Regions from separate parts of the Thauera sp. WH-2 genome, predicted to be linked through region 3. Evidence: predicted binding sites of a transcription regulator. Region 3 holds the regulator's gene; each other region holds the start of a gene.
The links. Region 3 encodes sigma-54, which starts transcription at its own class of promoters, with help from an activator protein. Its sites were predicted from a motif close to TGGCACGCTTNCTGCTNA; they were not measured.
Positions count from the first base shown of each region.

Region 1 (5,674 bases), on a different contig from region 3:
AGGCGGGACTCACCCGGACTCGCGCAAACACAGCCCCACCCGAACGCAGCGCGAGCTCGGCCAAGGCCTCGGGATGACGGGCTGCGCGGCCGATCACCCATCCGAAACTGCTGCAGAAGAACTTTCCGAAGAGCCCCAGGTTTGCCGACTGCGAATCGCCAAGGCCCAGCAGCACCCGCGCCTGTCGGTCTGCAGCGACGATTGCGCCATCCTGGTCCACCGCGAGCAGGCCCTCCTGCAGACCGCCCACCCCTTCCGGGCGCGGATGAAAGGCGACGATCGCGTGGCGCGCACACTCGCTCTCGAACATCCGGCGCTCGACCACGCGAACGCTCATGCGTGCGAGTCCGAGCGTATGCGGCTGATGGCTGCGATGGTCGCCCGAGATGTCGAGCGCGCCGATGAGTTGCCCGCGGCTGTCCAGGATCGGCGCAGCGCTGCAGGTGAGCACACCATTGCATTCGAAATAATGCTCGGCACCCAGCACCTCGACCGGCGCGCGCTCGATCAACGCCGCACCGATTGCATTGGTGCCACGATGGCATTCGCTCCAGCTCGCACCCGGTTGCAGGGCAACCCGGCTGGCGCGATCGACAAAGGCGGGATCACCAATGCCGTGCAAGATCAAGCCACTCGCGTCCGCGAGCAAGACCATGCTCCCCGAGGCACGAATCTGCTCATGGAGGTGCTCCATGACCGCGCTCGCGTGATTGAGCAGCACGGTATTGCGCTCACGCGCCACGACCAGGTCACCGCGGGTCGAACCTGAAAACTCCCCCCTGTCGCCCACCTCCATCCTCAATCGCAGGCAACGTTCCCAGGATCGCAGCACGGGCGCGGCCACCCCCCGCTGGGGCAATTCACCGCGCTCAAGAAACCTGCGCCGCAACGAGGCCACCGCATTGGGCGCGACTACGTCTGCCGCTTCGAATCTCATCGTTTCGTCTCCCCCGCAGCCGATGCTCGGGCTGCTTGCAGACGCCCGGCGAGCTATCTCGATCGGTGCGATCGGCGTGGCTGCAGGCCAGCCCCCGACGCACGGGCCACATGCTAATCCGATCGCCGGCAACCTGGTGAAGTTGTTCGCGCCAAGGAATGGCGCAGCAGCAGTGCGCGACGCCCTTCTGACTCGCTTCGGCGCCGGCTGCCATGTCTGCCCTACCGCAATGCGCGCTCACGGGCTCGCCCCCGATGTGCGGTGCCCGGAGGTCACTGGCCAGGCAGGTGCAGCGGCTTTCCCGTGCGCGCGCCCCGGGCTGGGAAACCTTGTCCTTCTGACGCTGCAGAGCGCGCTCAGCCCTTGCGCTGAAGCTCTTCAGCGTCGATTTCAGCGAGCTCCTCGTCGCTGAACAGTCGCGACCGGGTATGGAAGGCCTTGCCCGTGCCCCCCTCGAGCGAAAAGGTACCGCCCTGCCCCTCGACCACGTCGATGATCAGCTGAGTGTGCTTCCAGTACTCGTACTGCGACGCGCTCATGTAAAACGGCACGCCGCCGATCTCACCGAGACGCACGTCATGCGGCCCGATCGTCAGGTCGGTGGGCAGGTAGCAGTTCGCCGCGCTGTTGTCGCAACAGCCGCCGGACTGGTGGAACATCAGCTCGGGGCCATGCTCGGCCTTGAGCTGCGCGATCAGCTCCAGCGCCGCAGGCGTGGCAATAACGCGTTCGACCATGGCTTCGTCCTCCGCAATGCAGAAAAGGGGGCGGTTGCCCGCCCCCGAGGAGATACCCCGGACAGGGCATGGGGAGAGAGGACGGTCGCTCAGAAGAAGCCGAGCTTGTTCTCGCTGTAGCTCACGAGCAGGTTCTTGGTCTGCTGGTAGTGGTCGAGCATGACCTTGTGCGTCTCGCGGCCGATGCCCGACTCCTTGTAGCCGCCGAAGGCAGCGTGCGCCGGGTAGGCGTGATAGCAGTTGGTCCACACGCGGCCGGCCTGGATGGCCCGGCCCATGCGATAGGCGACGTTACCGTTGCGGCTCCATACGCCGGCACCCAGACCGTACAGGGTGTCGTTGGCGATCGAAAGGGCCTCGGCCTCGTCCTTGAAGGTGGTCACCGCGAGCACCGGCCCGAAGATCTCTTCCTGGAAGATGCGCATCTTGTTGTGGCCCTTGAACAGCGTCGGCTGGATGTAGAAGCCGTCGGTCAGGTCACCGCCAAGTTGGGCACGATTGCCGCCGATCAGAACCTCGGCGCCCTCCTCACGACCGAGCGCGAGGTAGGACTGGATCTTGGTCATCTGTTCCTGCGAGGCCTGCGCCCCCATCATCGTGTCGGTGTCGAGCGGGCTGCCCTGCTTGATGGCGGCGACGCGCTTCAGTGCGCGCTCCATGAAGCGGTCGTAGATCGATTCCTGGATCAGCGCGCGGCTCGGGCAGGTGCACACTTCGCCCTGGTTGAAGGCGAACAGCACCAGGCCCTCGATCGCCTTGTCGAGGAAGGCATCATCCTTGTCCATCACGTCGGCGAAGAAGATGTTGGGCGACTTGCCGCCCAGCTCCAGCGTGGCCGGGATCAGGTTGTTGGCGGCGGCCTGGGCGATGACGCGGCCGGTGGAGGTCGAGCCGGTGAAGGCGATCTTGGCGATGCGCTTGCTGGTGGCGAGCGGCATGCCGGCCTCACGGCCATAGCCGTTGACGATGTTGAGCACGCCCGGCGGCAGCAGGTCGGCGATCAGTTCCATCAGCACCAGGATCGAGATCGGGGTCGACTCGGCGGGCTTGAGCACCACGCAGTTACCCGCACCCAGAGCCGGCGCCAGCTTCCACGCCGCCATCAGGATCGGGAAGTTCCACGGGATGATCTGGCCGACCACGCCCAGCGGCTCGTGGATGTGATAGGCCATGGTGTTCTCGTCGATCTCCGAGATGCCGCCTTCCTGCGAGCGCAGGCAGCCGGCGAAGTAGCGGAAGTGGTCGACGGCGAGCGGGATGTCGGCGTTGAGCGTCTCGCGGATCGGCTTGCCGTTGTCGACGGTCTCGGCGTAGGCGAGCAGTTCGAGGTTGGCCTCGAGGCGGTCGGCGATCTTGAGCAGGATGTTCGAGCGCGTGGTGGCGTCGGTCTTGCCCCAGGTCGGGAAGGCCGCGTGTGCGGCATCGAGCGCCAGCTCAATGTCCTCGGCCGTGGAGCGCGCGGCCTGGGTGTACTTCTGGCCGGAAACCGGGGTGACCACATCGAAATACTGCCCCTTGACCGGGGCCACCCATTTGCCACCGATGAAGTTGTCATAACGGCTTTTGAACTGAACCTTGGCGTCGGCCTGGCCGGGCATTGCGTACAGCATGATCTCGTCTCCTCGATTTTCTGGATGCACAGCAAGTCGCTGCATCTCACCTCCAGCAGGAGTCATGCCAGAATGCGAATGCGCCTGGATTCGGGCATTCCAGCCCCACAGCACATCCCATCGGCTGTTCCCATTGGGTGGAATGAACAGGCTGAGTTGCTCCAGATGCTCCATGGAGCAGGCATGCTGGAGCACCCATCCGATGTTTATGCGACATCGCGACCGCGAAGCCGTCTGGCACGCAACAGGCAGGGATCCACTTGAAATCCGAACCGCTCCGTACGTATCGAATGGACAGTAATCTCGAGGCACCCCCTCGTGCCACACACCACAGCCAGGCCGACACGCGCTTCCCGGTTGCGATCATCGGCGCCGGCGCGCTGGGCCTGCACTTTGCTGCGCGGCTGCGCGCCGTCGTGCCGCTCGCCGTGATTGCGCGTAACGCACACCGGGTCGCAAGCCTCCGCACCGGCGTGCAAGTGGGCGAGCAAACACTCGCCCTGGAAGCCTTCGACGCTGCCCACCCCCCTGTCGCCGACTGGGTGATCGTGCTGGTGAAGGCCGCCGACACAGCGGCAGCCGCGGAAGTCGCCTCACGCATGCGCCCCATCGGCGTGCTGTCCTTGCAGAACGGGATCACCGTGGACATGCTGCGCGGGCATTGCCACGCACAACACGTGGATCAGGGCATCACCACCGAGGGCGCGTGGCGCGACGGCAACCGGGTGCAGCCCTCAGGCGCAGGCGAAACCCTGCTGCCGCCCGGGTTCGAGCCGCTCGCGCGGATGCTGGCGGACGCGGGTCTCGAGGCTCGCATCGAGCCGGAAATCACCGCCGCGCGGCTGGCGAAGCTGCTGGTGAACGTCGCCATCAACCCGCTCGCGGCGCTGTTCCGCGTGCCCAACGGCGCCCTGCTCGAGCCGCCGCACCGCGTACTGCTCAACGCCCTGGTGCGCGAGGCACTGCCGGTACTGCGCGCCAACGGCCTCGAGCTCGACGAAGCGGCCGCGCTCGCGCGGGTGCATGGCGTTGCCCGCGCCACCGCCGCCAACCGCGCCAGCATGCTGCAGGACGTCCTCGCCGGCCGCCACACCGAGATCGACGCCATCACCGGCGCCCTGCTATCCATGGCCGAGGCGGCCGGGCTCGAAGTTCCGACGCATCGCGCGGTGCATACCCTGGTGCGTACGATCGAACGCGGCGCGTTTGACAGCGCCGGGGGCCAGGGCTAACCTCCGCCCCTGTTCATGGTTGTCCGCCGTCATCGGCGGACATGAAAAGGGAATCCGGTGCCGCGCCCAGCGCGAACCCCGGAGCTGCCCCCGCAACTGTAATCGGCGAGTCCTGCGCCCTCTCTGCCACTGGAAATCTTCCGGGAAGGCTGGCGCAAGACGACGACCCGTGAGCCAGGAGACCTGCCATGCACATCACCTTCAACAGTTTGGGGCGGGGTGTCCCTGACAAGAGGCATGGCTCACACCATTTCACTTGCTCGTTTTCCTGATGGCACGGCAGCACCGCATGGCATTGCCATGCGCGTGACGCATCACGCCCGTGCGTCGGAGATCCGCCCTGCCCGCACCGGATCTCCGCCATGTCCACCGCCGACCGCCCCGCTGCAACGCTGACACCGCCGACCGATTCCACGGGCGCCGTTCTGAGGCCGATGTTCCGCTTCGGCCCCGCCGACGCCCCCCGCATCCTCGAACACCTTCTTGCGCTGGATGCCGATGACCGCCTGCTGCGCTTCAGCCACGGCATCCGCGACGAAGGCATCGCCGCCTACGTCGCCACGCTCGATTTCGCACGCGACCATGTGCATGGTCTGGGCACCGCACAAGGCGACATCGTCGCCCTCGCCCATGTCGCGGTGCGCGATGGGGAGGTCGACTTCGGGCTCAGCGTCACCGCAACTCATCGCCAGCGCGGACTGGGCCGAGCACTGTTCAACCACGTCATTGCACTGGCCCGCCTGCACGGCGCAGGCCGGATCGTGTGTCACAGCGTCAGCCCGGCGGTACTCCACATGGCTGCCGCCAGCGGCTTCCGTCGGCCTGGCGGCAGCCACACCGCCCCCCTGACGCTGGATCTGCGGGCCGAGTCCCACGCCGGCGACGACACCCATCCTTGCCCGGCCCCCAGCGCAGTCAGCCTCGCGGCCGCCGCCTGAAGCTCGCCTTCCCTCAGAAACCCGTTTCATCCGCACTCACCCAGACGAGGACCACCCGTGGACCGACTTCCCGCCGAAGCACTTGATAGCGCCATGCAACTCGCCGCATTCCAGACCGTCCGCCGCAATGGCGCCGTCGTCGCCTTCGATCCGAACAAGATCGCCGTCGCCATGACCAAGGCCTTTCTCGCCGTCGAGGGCCGCCAGGGCGCGGCGTCCT
Region 1 is NZ_JBLWFG010000001.1:835,635-841,308, forward strand. It holds gene ACNKW1_RS03985 (sigma-54-dependent Fis family transcriptional regulator) at 1-937, opposite strand, end outside; gene ACNKW1_RS03990 (DUF779 domain-containing protein) at 1,294-1,674, opposite strand; gene adh (aldehyde dehydrogenase) at 1,764-3,284, opposite strand; gene ACNKW1_RS04000 (ketopantoate reductase family protein) at 3,575-4,516, shown strand; cobalamin riboswitch at 4,516-4,722, shown strand; gene ACNKW1_RS04005 (GNAT family N-acetyltransferase) at 4,879-5,454, shown strand; gene ACNKW1_RS04010 (ribonucleoside-diphosphate reductase subunit alpha) at 5,512-5,674, shown strand, end outside.
Region 1: the regulator sigma-54 is predicted to act here: its motif matches at 3,337-3,354, upstream of adh (aldehyde dehydrogenase).

Region 2 (5,674 bases), on a different contig from region 3:
CCTCGATTTCGCAGGAGATGCCGCCAACTATGCGCTGTCGCTGACGGTGCTGTCTTGGGGATTGATATGGCGGGCACGCGCGGCCTTGCTCAAGGGCGTGGCGATGGTGCTTTTCGGCGCCGTTGTAATGGCACGCGCCCTGTGGGCCTTCCAGCACGGCGTGACGCCTGAGCCGATCACGATGGGCGTGGTCGGCATCCTCGCACTGCTCGCCAACGCAGGGGTGGCGATGATGTTGTATCGCTTTCGCGCGGGCGACGCGAACATGCGTTCGGTATGGCTGTGCAGCCGCAACGATGCGATCGGCAATCTCGCGGTGATCCTGGCGGCGGCAGGCGTCTTCGGTACCGGAAGCGCGTTGCCGGACCTTGTCGTTGCACTGGTGATGTCCGGGCTCGCGCTGTGGTCGGGGCTTGTCATCGTCGCTCACGCCCGGCGCGACATCGGCGACGCACGACAAGTCCATCAGAAGGGATGAGGACAGCGGAGCGACGTGCTTGAGGCAATGACAGCTTTCGAGGCCCAGCGGCCATCAGGATGGCTGCATTGTGGAGAGGAGGACGGGCAGCTGATGGCCGGACTGAGACTTCCAGTTCACACCTGCGCGGGAGCGCGGCAAGCCGACTGCGGCTGTCTCGACCCGACCCTGACCGGCCATCGGCTCTTCAGGTCGCCCAGCGGCAGAAAACCGAGTCGAGCAGATGCTCGGCGCGAAAAGTCATGGACGGCAAGCCGGTCAAAAGAGCCGGTCAGATCGAGATCGCTGGTTGGAGTAGGCCGCGCAGCCTGCGATTCATCGGCGCGTGGGCCGCTGGCTGACACACCACTGGTATCGATCGCGATGAATGGCGGCCGCCGAAAAAGCCAAGGGCGCCGGCTGCTCGAGTGCAGCGCGGCGCCCCGGGAAGCGCTGGCCGGAAAGATCAGGCCGTCTTGCGGCGGCGTGCTGCGACCAGGCCCATCAGGCCCAGCGCGGCGAGGGCCAGCGAGCCGGGCTCGGGCACGGCTGCAGGCTGCAACTCCGGGGTGCGGAAGCTGAAGTTCCAGGACGGCCGTTCGTCAGTGGTTCCGGCGGCACTGAAGTTCAGCGCACCGCTGATGTTCCAGCCGATCGCGCCGAGCACGTTGTCTTCATAGAAGGTGTCCAGGAAGGCGCCGTTGGGTACCAAATCGGAGAGAGAATCTCCGTTGATGACCAGGCTCTTCACCGAGGAGCGCGCCGTACTGCCGCCTTCGTTGCCCGAGATCTGCAGGTAATTGAACCCGTAGCCGGAATAGTCCGTCAGGCCGGGGGCCGCGAAGGTGCTGAGCGAGAGGGTCTCTCCCGCGCCGAAGGAACCGTCGAGGTCGAAATCGACGCCCAGCGAAAGTGTGCCCGTGGCCACCACATACGACACGTTGAACGCATAGTCTTTGTCAAGTTGCCACACCGGGGTTCCCGCAGGATTCAGAGTGGCCGCAACGTTGCTGCCGTCGCGCAGGGCTGCCTCCCACCCCGTGTTACCCCAGCGGATGCGTGCACCGATCTCGGTGGAGCCGCCGGGGTTCGTGATGGAGACGATCGCGGCCTGCGCCGTTACCGGAACGCCGATCGACAGTGTCAGTGCGGCGGTTGCACTCGCGAATACTTTCTTCATTGCTTTCATTTCGAAGTTCTCCCCAGTTAGCGTTGCCATCAAGAAAAGGCAACTTACGGGAAAACCAAAGCATAAATCGAGCCAAAGAATTATTTGTCGTTAAAATTCAGGAGCTTGAAATTCACCGATCCAATAGAGGGGGGCGGGGGGGGGGGGGGGGGGGCTGTAAGAATTTCCGACACTTGGCAGTGTGTCGTGGAGCCCGCTTGGGGCGGTTGCACAGAGGACGCTAGATGCCCTTTGGCAACGCTGCGAAGTGCACGCCCTGCGCTGCTGCGGCGAGGTGAGTCTTCGACAGGTACAGAGATGGAGCGGCCGTTCAGAGGCCCCATCTATTGAAACCACATCCGGCCGCTTCTGGCCGAACCATGACTGTCCCCTCGAGTGGGCTTAACAACCCGCCAGCGCCACCTGAACGGCCGCAGCAGCGTGAAGCCCCGTCGTATCAAACAACGGCACCGCGGCGTCCTCAACGCCTACCAGCATCGATATCTCCGTACATCCCAGAATTACACCCTGCGCGCCTTGCGCGACCAGACGCTGAATCACATCGCGATACGCCAGGCGCGACGCCTCCTCGACGCGCCCCAGGCACAACTCCTCATAAATCACCCGATGAACCAGCGCTCGGTCATAATCGTCAGGAATAACGACGTCGATGCCGTGGCGATCGGTCAGCCGGGCGCGATAGAAGTCTTGCTCCATGGTGAAGCGCGTACCCAGGAGCCCCACGCAGGACAAGCCCGCCTGGTGGATCGCTGCCGCCGTGGGGTCGGCGATATGCAGTAGCGGGATCGCCACCGCGGCCTCGATGGCCGGCGCCACCTTATGCATCGTGTTCGTGCACAGGACGACAAAATCGGCCCCAGCCCGCTCCAGCGCTCGAGCAGCGTCTGCCAGCAGCGCGCCAGCCTCATCCCATTCTCCACGGTGCTGCAGTCGCTCGATCTCCGCGAAATCGACGCTGTAGAGCACGATCTTCGCCGAATGCAGACCACCCAGCCGGGCCTTCACCCCCTCGTTGATCAGGCGGTAGTAAGGCACGGTGGATTCCCAGCTCATGCCACCGATGAGACCGATAACTTTCATGAGGACGCTGCCGCCAATGGAGATGAGATGCAGATGATGCCATGGTGATCGTCGGCAGGGTCACCGCTTGGCACGTACCCAGCGCCTTCCCCATCCTCTCGTGAGCATCGTGCAGTCGGCTCGCAGCACGCTTATCCCTGGCGTCAAAACCGGCGCATCGGTGGCCCCGCGCTACCAAACGCCCTACCACGAGCCTTTCTGCCCCACCCCGATTTCGGCAGTTATCCACAACTGCCTTCTGGTAGAAATAAGGTAGAAATAGGTAGACGGTCATTTGCGGCCCTGAATCCCAGCGCCGGCGCGGGTTCCAGAGAGTGGGGAGGAACGCTATCCCGATAGAACGGAACGCTATCCCGACTAAGCGGAACGCTATCCCGATCGAGGTGGAACGCTATCCCGATGGGCGAGCTCGAGTTACCCACAGGACGAGCTGAGCGCTGCCACGCCTGCCGACGTCAATTTCACCCCGCGCGATGACACCGACCCGCTTGAGCTCGTCCACGGCCGCCGAGACCGCCTCCCTGAACTTCCGCATCGGACTGGCGTACTGCATCTTGTCTTTCAGCCAGGACATCGCATAGGCCTGCACAGGGTCGGCCGACGCCGCAATCAGACGCTGAAGCGCCTTGGCCATGTCCTGCCCGCGACCGATCTGCAGGCGCTTGTTCCAGTCGATGAGGGCGAACTCCTGGTTCTCGAAAAGTTGACGCCAGCGCGGATCGAGCGTGACCGTGTAGCGCTCGTTGTCGGCGTCGTAGTCGAGATCGGCGACGATGCGGAAGGCCTTTGTGTCGCCGACGCAGTACTTGGTGGATCCGTCCCGCCGCTTCACCTCGATGATGAAGCTGGCCTTGTAAAAGGCCTTCATCACCCGATGCAGCCACTCATAATCGTGCTTGCCAGTGCTACGCCCGATCGCGCGCAAGAACGCCGCCCGGTTGATCCGGATGGGAACGCCAAGGGGGATGCAGCGCGCCTCGTAGATCAGCTGCAGCGCGACATCCGCCTGTGGTTCGTCGAGCTGCTCACCGGTGTAGGTCAGCACGACGTCGGATCGCGTGATGAGCGGCTCCTCGTTGTAGAAACGCTTGCGTCCCCGGGCGACGGGGGCGAAGAGGCTGGAGCGGGCGATGTGGTTCGGCATGGCCCGTACGAAGGCCTCCATACCGGGCAGGAAGAGCTGGACGGGCTCGGCCGCCCTCCGGTGCTCCATCCGCATGCGCGCCACCCTCGCACGCTCCTGCAGCTTCGACATGGTCTCGGCAAGGCCATGCCCCGGCGCGGAAGGGGCGAGGGTCGGAAGGGCAGGCTGAGGACAGCTCGCCTTTCTCTCGATCGTGGTTCGCATTGCTCAGGCCCGTGCGGACGATGAGACTCCTCGACCGGTGGCAGACGCCTGGAGCTGCCGCTGCCGGGCGAGTTGCTCCGCCTTGGTCGGACGCCCGCGTCTGGGCTTGTGATCGTCGAACGCGACGGTCGGCCGCTGGGGCGGGGCCACGCCCTCGACGTGCTCGGCGAGCCAGTTTTCGACGTCCTCGACACGCCAGAGCAGGCGCTTGGTGCCAGGTAGCCGGCAGATTGGCGGAAGGGACTGGGGATTGCGGGTGGCGTCGCTGCGGATGCTGGCGACGGATTTGTGCAGGTACTGGGACAGCTGATCTACGGTCAGAAGGGCCTTCATGGGCGAACGTCTCCGAAACCGACCGGCCGAAGCCGGTCATGTCGGATGAGTCCGCGGTTCCGTATCCAGCTCAGTTGACCGGAGATTTACGCCCAGTGCCACTGCAGCCAACTTAGCAACAAGCCAAACACGGCGGGGTTATCCCCCATGGTGCCCTCGCTCTCCTGGGGAGCGCAGCCAAACCGGCCTCATCACAACATCCGGCGGGGCGCTACCAGGCGATGCCTGTCGGCATCCTTTCCTACCTATCCTCCGATCCGCTTACGGAGGCGGCCGCTGAACAGTCCGTGGCTTTCGCTTATTGGGCAAGGTTCAGCTTGCAAGGCCCCTTGTACCCTTTGCTTTTTTCTCGAAGCCGTTCACAACGTCCTCAGCGCGAGTGACGCTATCCTACAACGCGTTATTGCGCAGTGTCACGCAGTGCATGACTGTGGCAAGCCCAGTCTTTGCCACAAATTTGCCACACTGAGTTCGCAAAAACCTGCCATACAAAGCAAAACAGCGCATCACACTGCAAAGTGTAATGCGCTGTTTTTACTATGAATTCTTGGTGGACCGAAGGAGGATCGAACTCCCGACCTCTGCATTGCGAACGCAGCGCTCTCCCAGCTGAGCTATCGGCCCTGAAAGAGCGCGCATTATAGAGAGCAGACGATCGAAATGGAAGCCCCGTCCCTGCTTCCCGTGGAAGCTCCACGACCTTTCCGCTGCGACCGGCTGAGGGGGCTCGTGCCTAAGTCTCAGCGGCGCCCGAGCCGACCGCCGCGCGGCCCAGGCGATCGGCAACCGCGCGCCAGCCGGGGCCGCCGGGGAGCGCTTCGATCAGGATGAAGTCGGCGCCAAGGGCGTCGAGGGCGCGCAGGCTGGCGTACAGGCCCTGCGCATAGGCGGCGGGATCGGCCGACAGGGTGCGCCAGGTCAGGCGGGCGTCGTGCGGATCGGCGGTCGAATGGGCGAGGACGGTGACGCGACTGCCCTCGCCCGCGAGCGCGACGGCCTCATCGACGAGCAGCGCGGGCTCGACTAGGCACAGCGGCGTGCGCGGGGCGTAGTGGGCGGCCAGCGCGCCGGAGACGCGCGGGGCGGAATCGGCTGTGGCAGACGCGACCGCGCCCGTGGCCCCGCCGCCGGCAAGCTCTGCACGCCCCTGCTCCGCCGCTGTCGCATCGATCTCCGGCTGCGCCTCCCCCCGCACGCGCGGCCAACGGCCGATGACGCGGGCGATGTCCTCCGGGCCGATCGCGCCCGGGCGCAGGATCTCCGGCAC
Region 2 is NZ_JBLWFG010000012.1:28,312-33,985, reverse strand. It holds gene ACNKW1_RS14965 (cation transporter) at 1-478, shown strand, start outside; gene ACNKW1_RS14960 (PEP-CTERM sorting domain-containing protein) at 924-1,637, opposite strand; gene ACNKW1_RS14955 (aspartate/glutamate racemase family protein) at 2,028-2,726, opposite strand; gene trfA (plasmid replication initiator TrfA) at 3,118-3,981, opposite strand; gene ACNKW1_RS14945 (DNA-binding protein) at 4,078-4,407, opposite strand; tRNA gene ACNKW1_RS14940 (tRNA-Ala) at 4,956-5,031, opposite strand; gene ACNKW1_RS14935 (L-threonylcarbamoyladenylate synthase) at 5,141-5,674, opposite strand, start outside.
Region 2: the regulator sigma-54 is predicted to act here: its motif matches at 1,704-1,721, upstream of ACNKW1_RS14960 (PEP-CTERM sorting domain-containing protein).

Region 3 (5,674 bases):
CGCGCAGGATCTCCATGCCGATGGTGCCTTGGCCTGCGATCACGTCGGGGTCGTCGAAGGGATGGACGAAAGTGAGCCGCTCGGACTTCTCGAGTTCCTTCGCGTGTGCGTAGGCGTCGGAATAGGATTCACCGGCCAGAACGACCTCGCCGCCGCGTGCCCGGACCGCGTCCACCTTGATCTGTGGTGTCGTGCTGGGCATCACGATCACGGCGCGTACACCGAGCCGGGCGGCAGAGAGTGCCACGCCTTGCGCGTGGTTGCCGGCCGAAGCGCAGATCACGCCACGTTTCAGCGCCTGCGGCGAGAGGTTCGCCATCTTGTTGTAGGCGCCGCGGATCTTGAAGCTGAATACCGGCTGCATGTCCTCACGCTTGAGGAAAATGCGGTTGTGCGCGCGCGCGGACAGATTGCTCGCGAGCTCAAGCGGCGTTTCGACGGCGACGTCGTACACCCGTGCGTTGAGGATGCGTTCGAGGTAATCGTTGGGGGTGTTCATGGCGGTGCCGGTGCGCTGCTGCAAAGCGGCCGAGCGTAACAGTCGCGTGCCGCCGGCGGCAAGTGCATGCTGGGCAAGCGTTCGGGGCAGGGGTATGCCCAAGCGTTTGCGCGTATGGACGCGCGAGGAGTTGGCGACTAACGGTGATGGCGACCGTGAAGGCGAGCCGGACCGTTGGCCTGTGCCACGCAGCCGCTCATGGATATCCGCCCCCGGCGCTCCGGATGTCGTCCTCACTCGCTCGGAGCGCGCGCGACTGGCGCTCGATGAACTCCTGCGTGGAGTCGATGCCGCGCAGGCGCAGGATGGTGGAGCGAACCGCAGCTTCGAGCAGCACGGCGAGGTTGCGCCCGGCGGCCACCGGGAGCACGACGCGGGCGATCTTCACGCCGAGAATGTCCTGGGTCTCCTGCTGTAGCGGAAGACGGCTCGGATCTCCCGGACCGGGCTGGCGGCGGTCGAGGTGGCAAATCAGGCGCAGGCGCATCTTGCGGCGGCAGGCGGTCTCGCCGAAGATCGTGCGGATGTCGAGGAGCCCCAGACCACGTACCTCGATGAAATCCTGCAGCATCTCGGGGCTTCGCCCCTCGAGTACAGTGGGCGCGATGCGCGAGAATTCGACCACGTCGTCCGCGACGAGGCCGTGGCCGCGTGAGATGAGCTCCAGGCCGAGCTCGGATTTGCCGGCCCCCGAGTCGCCGGTGATCAGCACGCCGAGCCCCAACACATCCATGAACACGCCATGGAGCGAGACCTTCTCGGCGAGCTCGCGCGAGAGATAGAGGCGGAGCTGGTCGATCACGCCCGCCGAAGGGTGGCGCGCGGTGAACAGCGCTACGTCGTGGGCCTCGCAGATGCCGTGCAGGATGTTGGGCACCTCGCAGCCGTCGGCGACGATGATGGCTGGCGGGTGCGCCGACAGGATCTCGTTGAGATGGTGAGCGACCTTCTCGTTGGAGTGGCGTTGCGCCCAGGCCAGTTCGGCGCTGCCGAGCACCTGCAGTCGGGTGGGGTGGATCAGATTGAGGTGGCCGACCAGATCAGCCGGCCAGATGCGCTCTTCGCCCACGCTGAGGCGGGCCTCGAGCGGCCCGCTGACGTGGATCAGGCTGAGACTGTCGCGATGGGTCTCATACAGCCGGGTCAGGCTGGTCTGCCGCATGGGCGCCCCAGTTCATGAACATCTGGTGGATGTGTGCCGCATCCGGCGCATTCAGCAGCGCTTCGCGGAATGCGCGATCGCTGAACATCTGCGCAAGTTCGGAGAGCAACTGCAGGTGTGTCTCGTTGGCCTGTTCGGGCACGAGCAGTACGAACAGCATGCTGACCGGGCGGCCGTCCGGCGCATCGAACTGGACTGGCGTGGCCAGGCGCAGGAAGGCGCCCGCTGCATCCTTGAGGCCCTTGATGCGGCCGTGCGGGATCGCGATGCCCTGCCCGAGGCCGGTGGAGCCCAGGCGTTCGCGGGTGAACAGGCTGTCGAAAACGGTGCTGCGACCGATGCCCTGGTTGTTCTCGAAAAGCAGGCCGGCCTGCTCGAAGACGCGCTTCTTGCTGCTGGCGTCGAGGTCGACCACCACATTGGGAAGTGGCAGGAGTTGGGATATCAGGCTCATTCGCAGGTGTGCAAACACGACGCCCCGGTCTTCCAGGTCGCCGGGGCGACTGTCGTTCCGGGGCGGGCGCCGCAGGCGTCGTCAAAACGCGCGCATTATAACCACAACCGCGCCCCGGTCATGGGGCTGTAACGAAAGGCTCAGTCCTCGGGGGTCTGGTGCTTCAGCGACTCGTGGTTGTGCTCGGCCATCTTCTGCTTGTATTTCTGCACCTGGCGGTCGAGCTTGTCGGTCATCGAGTCGATGGCGGCGTACAGGTCGGCATCGTCGCTTTCAACGAAGATGTCCTTGCCGCGCACGTGCAGGGTCACTTCGGCCTTCTGCTTGAGCTTCTCGACGGAGAGGATTACCGCAACGCTGGTGACGTTGTCGAAGTGGCGGATGACGCGATCGAGCTTGGAGGTGACGTAGTCGCGGATGGCCGGGGTAACTTCGACATGATGCCCGGTGATGTTGAGATTCATGGTGACTCCTGTGGTTGTCAGATGGATTTGCGCATGCTGACCGGCGGGATATTGAGGGATTCGCGATACTTGGCGATGGTGCGCCGTGCGACCACGATACCCTGCTGGCCTAGAATCTCGGCAATCTTGGCGTCGGACAGCGGTTTCTTGCTGTCTTCGGCTTCCACCAACTGGCGAATCAGCGCGCGAATCGCCGTGGAAGAGGCCGCCCCACCGGTGTCGGTGGCGACATGACTGCCGAAGAAATACTTGAGCTCGAACACGCCGCGCGGTGTCGCCATGTACTTTTGCGTGGTCACGCGCGAAATGGTCGACTCGTGCAGTTCAAGCTGGTCGGCGATCTCCCGCAGCGTGAGCGGGCGCATGGCCACAGGGCCATGATCGAAGAACTGCCGCTGCTGGTCAACGATGGCCTGGGAAACGCGGAGGATGGTGTCGAAGCGTTGCTGCACGTTGCGGATCAGCCAGCGTGCCTCCTGCAACTGGCCGCCCAGTCCGCCGCCCTGGCCGCGGTTCTGCTGCAGCAGGCTGGCGTACAGGCGGTTGATGCGCAGGCGCGGCATGGCGTCCTGGTTGAGACTGACCGACCAGCGCCCGCGCACCTTGCGTACGACCACGTCGGGCAGCACATAGCGTGTCTCGCTGGTGGAATAGCGCGAGCCGGGGTGCGGGTCGAGGCTGCAGATCAGTGCGTGCGCCGCGCGCAGCGCTTCGTCGTCCGAGCCAGTGAGCTTCTTCAGTTTGGCGAAGTTGCGTTCGGCGAGCAGTTCCAGGTGCTTGGTGGCGACCTCGAGGGCGAGTGCTCGCGTCGCGCACTCTGGCAGTGTGCGCAACTGCAGCGCGAGACATTCCTGCGGCGAGCGCGCGCCGATGCCCGCTGGTTCGAGGTTCTGCACATGGTGCAGGGCAATGCTCAGGTCTTCGAGTTCGATGCCCGATTCGGGCGGCAGCAGTTCGAGTAGTTCCTCAAGCGGCTGGTGCAGATAGCCGTCATCGTCCAGCGCCTCGACGATGAATCGCACCAGCGCGCGGTCGTGATCCGACAGCGGCGACAGGGCGATCTGCTGATCGAGGTGGTCGCGCAGCGAGATGCCGGCGGCCTGAAACTCTTGATAATCGATGTCCTCATCGTCCTCGCTGCGGCTGGAGGCCCCGGTGCCCACGCTGGACCAGTCGATGCTCTCATCCTCGCTGCTGCCCTCTCCGCCTTCGTGCTGCAGAGCCTCGCTGCCGGATTCGGCGGGGCCTTCGCCCTGCGGTGCTTCCTGGTGGGATTGTTCGCTGGGCGTGCTTGCGGCGGCGGGCAGGAACTCGCCTTCGCCCTCCTCGCGCTCGAGCATCGGGTTTTCCAGCAGGAAGCGCTCGATCTCCTGATTCAGCTCGATCGTCGATAGCTGCAGCAGCTTGATCGACTGCTGCAGTTGCGGCGTCAGTGTGAGGTGCTGCGAGAGCTTGAGCTGGAGGCTGGGCTTCATGGCGTGAGCAGGGGCGCGCAGTCAGAGCCGGAAGTGCTCGCCAAGGTAGACCTGGCGCACCTGCTCGTTCTCGATGATCTCGGTCGGTGCGCCACTGGCGAGCACACGGCCTTCGCTGATGATGTAGGCGCGATCGCAGATACCGAGCGTCTCGCGTACGTTGTGGTCGGTGATCAGCACGCCGATGCCGCGCTCCTTCAGGAAGCGGATGATCTTCTGGATGTCGATGACCGCGATCGGGTCCACGCCGGCGAAGGGTTCGTCGAGCAGGATCAGGCGCGGATCGGTGGCCAGCGCCCGGGCGATCTCGCAGCGGCGGCGCTCGCCGCCCGACAGCGAGATCGCGGTGCTGTCGCGCAGGTGGTGGATGCCGAGTTCGATCAGCAGCTCTTCGAGCCGCTCGCCGACCTTGCGCTTGTCCAGCCCCTGCAGCTCGAGCACCGCCTGGATGTTCTCGGCCACGGTGAGCTTGCGGAAGACGCTCATCTCCTGCGGGAGGTAGGAAAGGCCCAGGCGTGCGCGGGCGTGGATCGGCAGATGGGTCAGATCCTTCCCGTCCAGGGTGATCTGCCCGCCGTCCGCGCGCACGAGGCCGACGATCATGTAGAAGCAGGTGGTCTTGCCTGCGCCGTTGGGTCCGAGCAGGCCGACGACCTCGCCCGAGCCGACCTCGAAGCCAACGTCGTGCACCACGGTGCGCGCCTTGTAGCGCTTTTGCAGTCCGGCGACCTTAAGCAGACTCATCGTGGGGCTCTTTCAGCAGCTTGCGGATCAGTTCGGGTGCAAAACCCCGGGTTTGCAGGAAGCGCGCCTGGCGGGCCCATTCACGGGTTTCGGTGGGCGGCGTGGAAAATCGGCCGCGCAGCACGCTGCGAGCACGGTCGAGCTCCGATTCTACGCACTCGGTCGCGAGCGCAGCGTCGATCAGATCACGGTCGATTCCGCGCAGTGTGAGCTCCCTGCGCAGCCGTGTCTCGCCGAAGCGGGCCGACTTGCTGCGCACGAAGACTTCGGCATAGCGGCTGTCGGACTGCAGGCCGAGTTCGCCCATGCGCGCGATCACGGCCTGGATCTCGTCGTGCTCGCCATGCGAGGCGAGCTTGCGCGCCAACTCGGCACGCGAGTGGTCGCGGCGGGCGAGGTGGCGAAGCGCGCGCTCGCGCAGGCTCGGCTCGCCCATGTGCGCGGCTCCGCTCAGGCCTCGGCAGGGGCGGAAGCCGGGCTGGCAGGCGCCATCTCGGGCAGGCCGACCGCGGCGCGGACCTTGTTCTCGATCTCGCGTGCGAGCGCGGGATTGTTGCGCAGGAACTCGCGCGAGTTGTCCTTGCCCTGGCCGATCTTGTCGCCGTTGTATGCGTACCAGGCGCCGGACTTGTCGACGATCTTGCGCTCCACGCCGAGGTCGATGATCTCGCCCTCGCGTGAGATGCCCTCGCCGTAGAGGATGTCGAAGTGCGCTTCCTTGAATGGTGGCGAGACCTTGTTCTTGACCACCTTGACGCGGGTCTCGGACCCGACCACTTCGTCGCCCTTCTTGATCGTACCGGTGCGGCGGATGTCCATGCGCACCGAGGCATAGAACTTGAGCGCGTTGCCGCCGGTAGTCGTCTCCGGGCTGCC
Region 3 is NZ_JBLWFG010000003.1:10,971-16,644, reverse strand. It holds gene ilvA (threonine ammonia-lyase, biosynthetic) at 1-499, opposite strand, end outside; gene hprK (HPr(Ser) kinase/phosphatase) at 696-1,661, opposite strand; gene ptsN (PTS IIA-like nitrogen regulatory protein PtsN) at 1,630-2,115, opposite strand; gene hpf (ribosome hibernation-promoting factor, HPF/YfiA family) at 2,256-2,579, opposite strand; gene ACNKW1_RS06605 (RNA polymerase factor sigma-54) at 2,597-4,054, opposite strand; gene lptB (LPS export ABC transporter ATP-binding protein) at 4,076-4,798, opposite strand; gene ACNKW1_RS06595 (regulatory protein RecX) at 4,785-5,234, opposite strand; gene recA (recombinase RecA) at 5,249-5,674, opposite strand, start outside.